One region of the Streptomyces sp. NPDC031365 genome, then DNA from elsewhere that is predicted to be linked to it. Evidence: riboswitches for the same ligand, from Rfam matches in the RefSeq annotation. Region 1 holds a riboswitch; the other holds the start of a gene.
What was found. Region 1 has a riboswitch for cobalamin ahead of ACZ5C2_RS21970 (energy-coupling factor ABC transporter permease). Riboswitches for the same ligand answer to the same signal wherever they lie in the genome.
Positions count from the first base shown of each region.

Region 2: linked by a shared signal. The riboswitch ahead of ACZ5C2_RS12130 (energy-coupling factor ABC transporter permease) and the one ahead of ACZ5C2_RS21970 (energy-coupling factor ABC transporter permease) in region 1 are both predicted to bind cobalamin.

Region 1 covers NZ_JBVIIM010000015.1:2,480-7,603, reverse strand. Annotated here, with positions in the region: gene ACZ5C2_RS21980 (golvesin C-terminal-like domain-containing protein) at 1-863, shown strand, start outside; gene ACZ5C2_RS21975 (hypothetical protein) at 860-1,345, shown strand; cobalamin riboswitch at 1,544-1,727, shown strand; partial or broken gene ACZ5C2_RS21970 (energy-coupling factor ABC transporter permease) at 1,758-2,262, shown strand; gene ACZ5C2_RS21965 (energy-coupling factor ABC transporter substrate-binding protein) at 2,259-2,621, shown strand; gene cbiQ (cobalt ECF transporter T component CbiQ) at 2,628-3,872, shown strand; gene ACZ5C2_RS21955 (SAM-dependent methyltransferase) at 3,948-4,433, shown strand; gene ACZ5C2_RS21950 (ATP-binding protein) at 4,557-5,063, opposite strand.
Region 2 covers NZ_JBVIIM010000006.1:41,134-46,257, forward strand. Annotated here, with positions in the region: gene ACZ5C2_RS12110 (ABC transporter ATP-binding protein) at 1-22, opposite strand, end outside; gene ACZ5C2_RS12115 (ABC transporter permease) at 103-1,008, opposite strand; gene ACZ5C2_RS12120 (ABC transporter permease) at 1,050-2,018, opposite strand; gene ACZ5C2_RS12125 (ABC transporter substrate-binding protein) at 2,039-3,625, opposite strand; cobalamin riboswitch at 3,828-4,010, shown strand; gene ACZ5C2_RS12130 (energy-coupling factor ABC transporter permease) at 4,041-4,751, shown strand; gene ACZ5C2_RS12135 (energy-coupling factor ABC transporter substrate-binding protein) at 4,748-5,124, shown strand, end outside.

The DNA.
Region 1 (5,124 bases):
TCGCCGACATGGGTCTCGGTACCGATCTGATGACCGGTAACCGCTACGCGTTCGGCGGCGGCAACCCGTCCACGTTCATCGAGTACGACGGCCACCGCCCGGTCGAGTGCGACGAGTCCGGGTACAGCTGCCGGATGAACAGCGCGGGCGGCTGGGACATCGACTACGTCGAGCCGAGCGTCGATCTGGACCCGGCCCCCGGGACGGACTCCTACGGCGGAAGCGAGGCCGACGCGCAGAAGCTGAGCAGCCAGACCGTCGCCTGGGGCCTCGCCTACGCGAAGAAGTACGGTGTCGACGAGCAACTGGTCGTCGCCCTGCTCATGCAGGAGCAGCCGTTCTACACGACGTGGCCGGAGGGCCTGGACGAGATGGCGAAGTGGGGGGTCTCCACTGGCGGCGCGTGGACCGCGAGGCTCATCGACAGGGACCCCAGCTCCGGCTCCGTGCAGATGAAGGCGGCGACCGCTCGCCAGACGCTGATCGACGCCGGTTACGATGAATTCGAAGGCACATCGCTCGATGCCATCCGTCACGCGCTGAATGTGAACGAGGAGTTCGCCGTCTCCGTCGCGGTCCTGAAACTGAAGGTGGACACCACCAGGGGCAGCAACGCCAAGCAGGCGTATCTTGGCTACTCGCTCAGCGACGACGAGGCGGCCCGTCTGCGCGTCCCGGGTGACAACCTGGCGCAGAGCAGCTCGATCATCTCCAGGAGATCGGCGCGGTTCGACGCGAACATGGCCTACCTGTCCGGAACCGGGCAGTCCATGTCCGACCTGTTCGGGCTGTCGTCGCTGCCGGCCACTCAGTACGGGGATCCGGGCGGCTTTTGCTCCAACGTCGTGAGGAACTGTGGATGATCCTGCAATGGACAAGAACGCTTCGCCTGACGGGAGCGGCCGTGGCCGTCGTCGTGTTGGCGGCCGGGTGGATTCTCATCCGTGAGTGGATGCAGCTGCCCGGTGTGCCGGACGACGTGGTCGAGTCCGCCGCTTCCGGGAATGTGCGCATCCTGGCCGAAGGGCACTCCTCGAACCCGGGGAACGACTGGGAGGAATCGCTCGCCCTCCTTGCCGTCTCCCCGGTGTCCGCGGACGGCGATCCCGCCGAGGACATCGCCAAGTCCCTCCGGTCGGCGGGCTGGAGCACGCGAGCGGGCGGAGTCGGTCCGCTGCTCTTGTCCGGGGACACTCCGGCGGAACATCCCGAATACGGGGTGACGGTGCAGAGCTACGAGGACTTCCCCTGCCTCGCTCGACCCGAGGTCTGTGAGGAGTTCGAGAGCGCGGCGGAAGACGGCGACGAGAACCTGTTCGTGGCCACCTTCATGCCGTACGTCTGAGAGTCCCGTCCACAGTACCGACGAGGGGCCCCGGTCAGCCTGGCGCTGACCGGGGCCCCCTCCGCGGTCCACCGGAACTCCTCCAGGGCCGTCGAGTGTGAGACATGGCACCTCCGGGGTGTCCGAGTGCACCGGTGTGCGGGTGTGCGCCCGGATTCGCGCCCCTGATGCCCGCTTGTCACCACCCCCGGGGGCCGATTACTGTCACCACGCCTTGGTGAACGGGAAATCCGGTGTGATGCCGGTGCGGCCCTCGCCACTTGATCGGGAAGTCCGGCTCCAGCCCTTACGGGCAGCCACTGGGTCCTTCGGGACCCGGGAAGGCGGGGCACGGGCGGTGGTACCCGTCAGCCAGGAGACCGGCCAAGGCGCGTCAACCATCCACGAGGTGCTGGAGAGGGTCTGCTGAGCCATGCACATAGCCGAGGGTTTCCTGCCTCCGGCGCACGCGATCGCCTGGGGTGCCGCGTCCGCTGATGGCGGTCCTCGGCACCATCACGCTGCTGTTCCAGGCGCTGCTGCTGGCGCACGGCGGGCTGACCACGCTCGGCGCCAACGTCTTCTCCATGGCGATCGTCGGCCCCTGGGCCGGATACGGGGTCTACCGGCTGCTGCGCCGGTACGACGTGCCGCTGATGGGCGCCGTCTTCGGCGGCGCGTTCGTCGCCGACCTGTCCACGTACTGCGTCACCAGCGTCCAGCTGGCGCTGGCGTTCCCCGACCCGGGCAGCGGGTTCCTGGGCGCGCTCGGCAAGTTCGGCGCCATCTTCGCCGTCACGCAGATCCCGCTCGCGGTGAGCGAGGGCCTGCTGACGGTGCTGGTGATGCGGCTGCTGGTGCAGTCCAGCAAGGGGGAGCTGACCCGGCTCGGGGTGCTGCTGGCGAGGCCCGCGAAGCGTGCGGCGGTGGCCCGGTGAAGCGCAACACGAAGATCAATCTGCTGCTGCTCGCGGTGGCTGCGCTGGCGGTGCTGCCGCTGGCGCTCGGTCTGGGCGACCACAAGGAGGAGCCGTTCACCGGCGCCGACGGCGAGGCGGAGACGGCGATCGTCGAGAACGAGCCGGACTACGAGCCCTGGTTCTCGCCGCTGTACGAACCGCCGTCCGGGGAGATCGAGTCGGGGCTGTTCTCCCTCCAGGCGGCGATCGGCGCGGGCGTCCTCGCCTACTACTTCGGCCTGCGCCGGGGCAGGCGGCAGGGCGAGGAACGGGCCCGCGCGGCGGCCTCGGCCGATGCCGGGGAACCCGCCAAGGGCCCGGCAGCGGACGGGGACTGACCTCCCGTGCTGCCCATCGACGCGGCGGCGCACGGCAGTCGCTGGCGCCGCCGCCATCCCGTGGACAAAGCCGTGCTCGGGCTCGGCCTGACCGTGCTCGCGATCTCGCTGCCGGCCTGGCCGGGCGCGGCGCTGGTGCTGGTGACGGCGCTGGTGCTGCTGCTCGGCCCGGCCGGGGTGCCGGGCCGGGGGCTGTGGCGGGCGTACAAGGTGCCGTTGGGTTTCTGCGTGACGGGCGCCGCGACGCTGCTGGTGCAGGTCGGCGGACCTGAGGGGTTCGTGTCGCTGGCCGACGACGGGCCGTCGCGCGCCGGGGAGTTGCTGCTGCGGACGTCGGCGGCGTCGCTCGGGGTGCTGCTGTTCGCGTTCACCACCCCGATGTCCGATCTGCTGCCGCGCCTGGTGCGCGCCGGGGTGCCCGCGCCCGTGGTCGACGTCGCCCTGGTGACGTACCGGATGAGCTTCCTGCTGCTCGACTCGGTGCGCCGCATCCGGGCGGCGCAGGCCGCGCGGCTCGGGCACACCACCCGGGCCGCGGCCTGGCGGTCCCTGGCGGGGCTCGGCGCGACCGCGTTCGTGCGGGCCTTCGACCGGGCGGCCCGGCTGCAGGCGGGGCTCGCCGGGCGTGGCTACGACGGCTCCCTGCGCGCCCTTGCCCACCAAGCCGTGGACCTCGGACATCCGCGTAGGGCACTCGCCCTGGCCGATGCCTCCATGTCCCGCGACCGCTACGGTCAGGCGAGCCCCCGGGAGAAAGCCCTGCTCGCGATCGTCCACGCGCGAGCCCTGGCGGCCGACGGTGACCATCCCGCAACTCTCGCGGCCATCAGCCGCGCGGAACGGGACCTCGCTCGAGCCGACAACAACGAGGCGCCGGGCCGCGTGGGCTTCTTCCAGGAAGCCTCCCTTGCCCACGAGACGGCCTGTGCCCTGCGCGATCTTGGGCAGCCGCTCGACGCAGAAATCCACTTCAAATGCAGCGTCGCCACCCGCCGCCGCCAGCAGTACGCCCGCACCCACAGCGTGACCCTCGGCTACCTCGGCGCCGTACAGGTGCAGCAGGGCCACGTCGACGAGGCGTGCGCGACCTGGAGCCGCGCTCTGGACGCCATGACCGGCGTGCAGTCCGGACGGGCCCGGGACGTCATCGTCCGCATGCGGAGTGACCTGTCTCCCGTGCGCGGCCGCGGCGGCCGTCACATCGCGGAGCTCGACCGCCGCGCCCGGGAGATGCTGCGAGCCATAAGCTGACACCCGATCACGTCGGCGTCCTGCTGCGAGGCGTGCAGCCGTGCCGGTAGTCAGAGGGATGGAGAGGGAAGAACGGTGCCCAGCTACGAGGTCAGCTCGATCGCCACGGTCGTCGGAGGTCACACCCAGGTCCTGGACGACTACCAGGGCGGCGTCCGCTCGATCATCCGGCTCAACGACGAGTACCCGCTGGAGACCCTCCAGGGCATTGGGGAGTTTTCGCACCTCACCGTGGTTTGGCGCTTCCACCGGGCGCGCCCCGAAGACGTGCAGTTGCACGCCCGCAGCCCGCGCGGCGACGCCCGATGGCCGGCGACCGGCACCTTCGTGCACCGCAACCACCGCCGCCCCAACCAACTCGCGATCAGCTTCCCGCGCCTGGTCGACGTCGACGGCCGGGACCTTCACGTCACCGACCTCGACGCGGTCGACGGCACTCCCGTGTTGGACCTCGCCCCGTACTTCCAGCAGATGGGCCCACGAGGCCCGATCCGCCAGCCGGCCTGGCCCGGTGAGATGCTCGCCCCGACCTACTGGAGCGACGCCAGCGAGCGCCCGTAGTTGTGTGGAGAGCAGCGGGGCATCCTTCAGACGGCCACTCGGCTCGTCGAGCACGCACGGCGTGAAGACTCCCGGTGTCACAGGAAGTCGTCGGGTTCGGAGGTTTTTCGATGACATGGGTTGTCACGCCGATCGAGAGAGGAGCCCAGTGGGCTCCGGGCAACGGAAGAGGGCCCACACGCCCTTGCCGGTGACCCCTTGGGCGTTTTCTCGCGGCGCTGCCGTCCAGTAGTCGGCCACCGCGTCGACGAGCTTCAGACCACGGCCACAAGTGGCATGCGGGGCAGGCCGAACGGCCGCCATGGACGTCTCGTTGGAGTTGTCAGTGACCAGAACACCCAGCGCTCTGCCCGGCTTGAGGGCCAGCGTGATACCGACGTGCTCGCTGTCGTCCGCCGGCCGGGTCCGGCCGTGCAGCACCGCGTTGGTGACCAGCTCGCTGACAGCCAGTACCACCCCGTCGGTGAAGTCCCCCGCCTCGGGGAAGTGCCAGCCGAAGAGCTGCTGCCGGACGAAGGACCGCGCGTCGCGAACCGACGCCGGCGTGCTCTCGACCTCGATTGCCGCACGCTCGATTCCCTGACCATCGGCCAGCTCGGCCAGGACCGTGTGATACGGCGAGGACGTCATCGATCCACCTCCCTGTGGGTGACGAACGCTGCGTCTTCCCGCCGCAAGGTGCAGTGGGAGG
Region 2 (5,124 bases), on a different contig from region 1:
ACGGCGCGGGAGGTCGCTCCAGCGCCACCACATCGGCCGACGGCACGGCAGATCGCTCAGGCGCCACCACATCGGCCGGCTGGTCGGGAGGTCGCTCGGTCGTCACAGCATCAGCTCCGATCGGCGGCGGGGGTTGATCCGCTCCCGCCAGACACCGGCGAGGCCGGCGACGGCCAGGGTGGGGATGATCAGGAAGAGGCCGGGGAAAAGGGCGGGCCACCACTGTCCGGCGAGCAGGGAGCCGCGGGCCCCCTGGATGAGGGTGCCGAGGCTCGCGGTGTGGGTGGGCAGGCCGAGGCCCAGGAAGGACAGGGCCGATTCGTGCCACATGGCGTGCGGGACCATCAGAACGGCGGCGAGACCGGCCTGGGGCAGGACACCGGGGAGCAGGTGGCGGAACGTGACCCGCCACCGGGACGCGCCGCCGGAGACGGCCGCGTCGATGTGGGGGCGGGACCGCAGCGAGAGGATTTCGGCGCGGACGATGCGGGCGGTGGACAGCCAGTGGGTGAGGGCGACGGAGATCACCACCGGCCAGACGCCCGGCCGGAACATGGCGACGATGAAGATGCCGAGCAGCAGGTGCGGGACGGAGGACAGGGTGTCGACCAGGCGCATGACCAGGCGGTCGGCCCAGCCGCCGAGCGCACCTGCGGTGGCGCCGACGGCGGTGCCGATCACGGTGGCGGTGAGCGCGGCCACCAGGCCCACCAGCAGCGACACCCGGAGCCCGTAGACGCAGCGCAGCAGCAGGTCGCGGCCCACGTCGTCGGTGCCGAAGGGGTGGGCCCAGCTGGGCGGCAGGAGTTCCGCCGCCAGGTCGACGGCCTGCTCGTCGAGCTGGGCCAGGGGCGGTACGAGCAGGGCCGCGAGGACCGTCAGTGCGACCAGGACGGCGGAGACGCGCAGGCGGAGGGTGTGGGTGGAGCGGCGGGCGGTGCCGTGCGAGCGCCACGCCGGCGGGGTCGCGTACTCGGCGTCCGTCTTCACGACGGCGTCCGTCTTCACGACGGCGTCCGTCTTCACGACGGTGGTGTCAGCCACGGGAGTCACATCTCATTCAGCTTCACCCTCGGGTCGATCAGTCCGTAGAGCAGGTCGGCGAGCAGGTTTCCGGCGAGGACGGCAGCGGTGGCGAGGGTGGTGAGCGCGGCCAGCAGCGGGAAGTCGACGGCGGTGGCCGCCTCCACGGTGGCCGAGGCGATACCCGGCCAGCTGAAGACGCTCTCCACCAGCAGTGCGCCGGTGATGAGTTCGGGGACGCGGGAGCCGATCAGGGTGAGCACGGGCAGCAGTCCGGAGCGCAGGGCGTGGCCGAGCAGTACGGTGCGTTCGCTCAGGCCGCGGGCCCGGGCTCCGCGTACGGGGTCCTCCGCGAGGGCGTCGCCGACGCCCTGACGGACGTACAGGACGAACCAGGGCAGCTGGGAGACGGCGAGGACGCCGGCGGGCAGGATCAGGTGACGCGCGACCTGGCCGGCGGTGGCGTGGTCGCTGCCCGTGTCGGTGAGGCCGCCGGCCGGGAGGACGTCCAGCTTGAGGGCGAACAGCCAGACGGCGAGCAAAGCGATCCAGAAGACCGGCGCCGCCTCCAGGGAGTACGCGAGGGAGGTGACCGTACGGTCGAGGAGGGAACCGGGGCGGCGGGCGGCGAGCACGCCGAGCACGGTGCCGAGCAGCACCGCGACGGCGAACGCGACGGCGCACAGCAGCGTCGACCAGACCAGGCGTTCGCCGATGACCTCGGCCACGGGCCGGCGCATGACGGTGGACAGGCCCAGGTCGCCGCCGAGCACGGAGGTCAGCCAGTCCCACCAGCGGGCGGTGAACGGCCGGTCCGCGCCGAGGTTCTCCCGCAGCCGGTCCAGGGTCTCCTGGTCGGCGCCGAGCGCGGCGGTGCCCGCGTAGGCCTTGACGGGGTCGAAGGGGGATGCGGCGGCCACGGCGAACACGCCGAAGGTGACGACGAGGAGCACCGGCACGGCGTACAGGGCGCGCCGTGCCGTGAGCCGTGCCATCGATCCCCAGAGGGCGCGGGTCATGCCTGGGGCTGCCAGTCCTCGACGTTCCACCAGGGACCGCCGGCGAAGCCGTGCTCGTGCGGTTCGGTCTGGGTGGTGAGGTCCTTCCAGCGGTCCTCGAGGACGTACATGTGGTCGATGTGGGTGAGGAAGGTGTAGCCGGGGTCCTTCACCAGCGCGCGCTGGAGGTCGTCGTAGGCGGCCTCGCGGGTCCGGGGGTCCAGGCTGCGGCGGCCGGTGTCCAGGGCCTCGTCCACGGCCGGGTTGTCGTAGCGGGCCATGTTGTTGAAGCCGTTCCCGGCGAGGGAGGAGTGCAGCAGGGTGTGGAGGCCGAAGTCGGGGTCGCCGGTGCTGCCGAAGCCGGCGAGGACGGCATCGTGCTTCATACGGGGTTCGATGACCTCCCAGGTGGCGCTCTCGACCTTGACGTCGATGCCGGTCTTCTTGGCGTCGGAGGCGTAGGCGAGGGCGTGGTCCTGGCGGACCTTGTCACCGGAGGGGTAGTACAGGGTGAAGCGGGCGGGGCGGCCGTCCTTGGCGCGGATGGCGTCCTTCCCGGGCTTCCAGCCGGCTGTGTCCAGTACGCGCCCGGCTTGGGCGAGGTCCTGGGGCCGCTCGATGTCCTCGGCGAACCAGGGGTCGTCGAGGGGCAGGGGGCCGTAGGCGGGGCGGCCGGCACCGTCGAGGACCGTGTCGACCATGGCCCGGCGGTCCACGGCGAGGTCGAGGGCGCGGCGGATCGCGAGGTCGCCGGTGACGGGGTTGCCGGTGGGGAGGGTGACCGCGCGGAAGTCGTACGACGTGGCCCGGTAGGTCTTCTTGCCGTCGTCGTTCTCGAAGGTGGCGGCGAGGTTCGGCGGGAGGGTCGCGCCGTCGAGGTCACCGGAGCGCAGCCGGGTGGCGCGGACGTCGTCGTCGGCGACGATCGCCATGGTGAGCCTTTTCACCTTCGGCGCACCGCCCCAGTACTCCGGATTGGCCTCGAAGGTGAGCTTTTCGCCCTTGCTCCAGCCGGTGAGTACGTACGGTCCGGTACCGACCGGCTCGGTGTTGAAGGCGCCCGTGTTGGGATCCTGCCTTCCGGCGATGTGCTCGGGGACGATGGGCAGGACCGTGCGGGCGGCGAAGCCCGCGTAAGGGCGGTCGAGGGTGAAGACGACCTTGTCCTCGCCGTCCGCCTCGACCTCCTCGAGGGCGGCCAGTTCACTCCGGGCGGTGTTGTTGGTCTCGTCGGCCAGAACCGTGCGGTACGTGAACACCACGTCGTCGGCGGTCAGCGGCTCACCGTCGCTGAACTTCACGCCGTCACGCAGGGTGTACGTGTAGGTGCGGCCGCCGTCGGTGATCTCGGGGAGCGTCTTCGCCAGCGCGGGCTCGAGGCCGAGGTCGGCGTTCCGGGCGAGGAGTCCGTCGAAGATCTTGGAGTTGCCGTCCTTGCCGTAACCGAGCAACGGGCTGAGGGTGTCCGGTTCGGTGGAGACCCCGATCACCACGGACTCGGCGTCCGCGCCGCCGTCCGCGCTGCCGCTGCCCGGCGCCGAGCAGGCGGTGACCACCGCGGCCAACGCCACCGCGGCCGCGCCCCGTATTCGTCGGGTCGTCATCGAACCTCACATCCCTATTGCTTAACTATCGCTGTTGCATATTAGTTGCAGCAAGGTTCTGCCCATGACGGCGGCCCTCCAGTCCTCCGCCCCGGCGGGCGACACGATGCGCGTCAAGTCCGCAGGTGCACGCCGGGCCACGAGCCTCCGGGCGCCGTCCGCGCGCCCCTGGTGACCGCTTGTCACCGGCCCGGTCCGGGCACTACTGTCACCACGCCTTGGTGACGGGAAATCGGTGCGATACCGGTGCGGCCCTCGCCACTGTGATCGGGAAGTCCGGCTCCGGCCCTCACGGGCAGCCACTGGGTTCTTCGGAACCCGGGAAGGCGGAGCACGGGCGGTGGTACCCGTCAGCCAGGAGACCGGCCAAGGCGCGTCAACCATCCACGAGGTGCTGGAGAGGGTCTGCTGAGCCATGCACATTGCCGAGGGTTTTCTGCCTCCGGTGCACGCGGTCGCCTGGGGCGTCGCGTCGGCGCCGTTCGTCGTCCACGGAGCCCGGTCACTCATCCGTGAAGTCAGGGAACATCCCGAGAGCACCCTGCTGCTGGGCGCGTCGGGAGCGTTCACGTTTGTCCTGTCCGCACTGAAACTTCCGTCCGTGACGGGGAGTTGCTCCCACCCGACCGGCACGGGACTCGGCGCGATCCTGTTCCGGCCGCCGGTCGTGGCGGTGCTGGGCACCATCACGCTGCTGTTCCAGGCGCTGCTGCTCGCCCACGGCGGGCTGACCACGCTCGGCGCCAACGTCTTCTCGATGGCGGTCGTCGGCCCGTGGGCCGGGTACGGCGTCTACCGGCTGCTGCGCCGGTACGGCCTGCCGCTGATGGGTGCCGTGTTCTGCGGCGCGTTCGTCGCCGACCTGTCGACGTACTGCGTGACGAGCGTGCAGCTGGCGCTCGCCTTCCCCGACCCGGGCAGCGGATTTCCGGGCGCCCTGGGCAAGTTCGGCTCCGTCTTCGCCGTGACGCAGATTCCGCTCGCGGTGAGCGAGGGACTGCTGACCGTACTGGTGATGCGCATGCTGGTGCAGTCGAGCAGGGGTGAACTGACCCGGCTCGGGGTGCTCGTGACAACGGTGGGTGTCCGCAAGCCGGCGGAGCGGGCCGGGGCGGTGACCCGATGAGCCGCAACGCGAAGATCAACAGCCTGCTGCTGCTTCTCGTCGCCGCGCTGGCGGTGCTGCCACTGGTGCTCGGGCTCGGCGACCACAAGGAGGAGCCGTTCACGGGTGCGGACGCCGAGGCGGAGACGGCGATCACCGAGATCGACCCGGAGTACGAACCGTGGTTCTCGCCCCTGTACGAACCGCCGTCCAGGGAGGTCGAGTCGGCGCTGTTCGCCCTCCAGGCGGCGATCGGCGCGGGCGTCCTCGCCTACTACTTCGGACTGCGGCGTGGGCGGCGGCAGGGCGAGGCGCGGGCGCTGGAGCGGGCGCTGGAGCAGCCGTCGGAGCAGCCGCGGGAGCAGCCGGGGGAGCAGCCGGGGGGCGAGGCCGG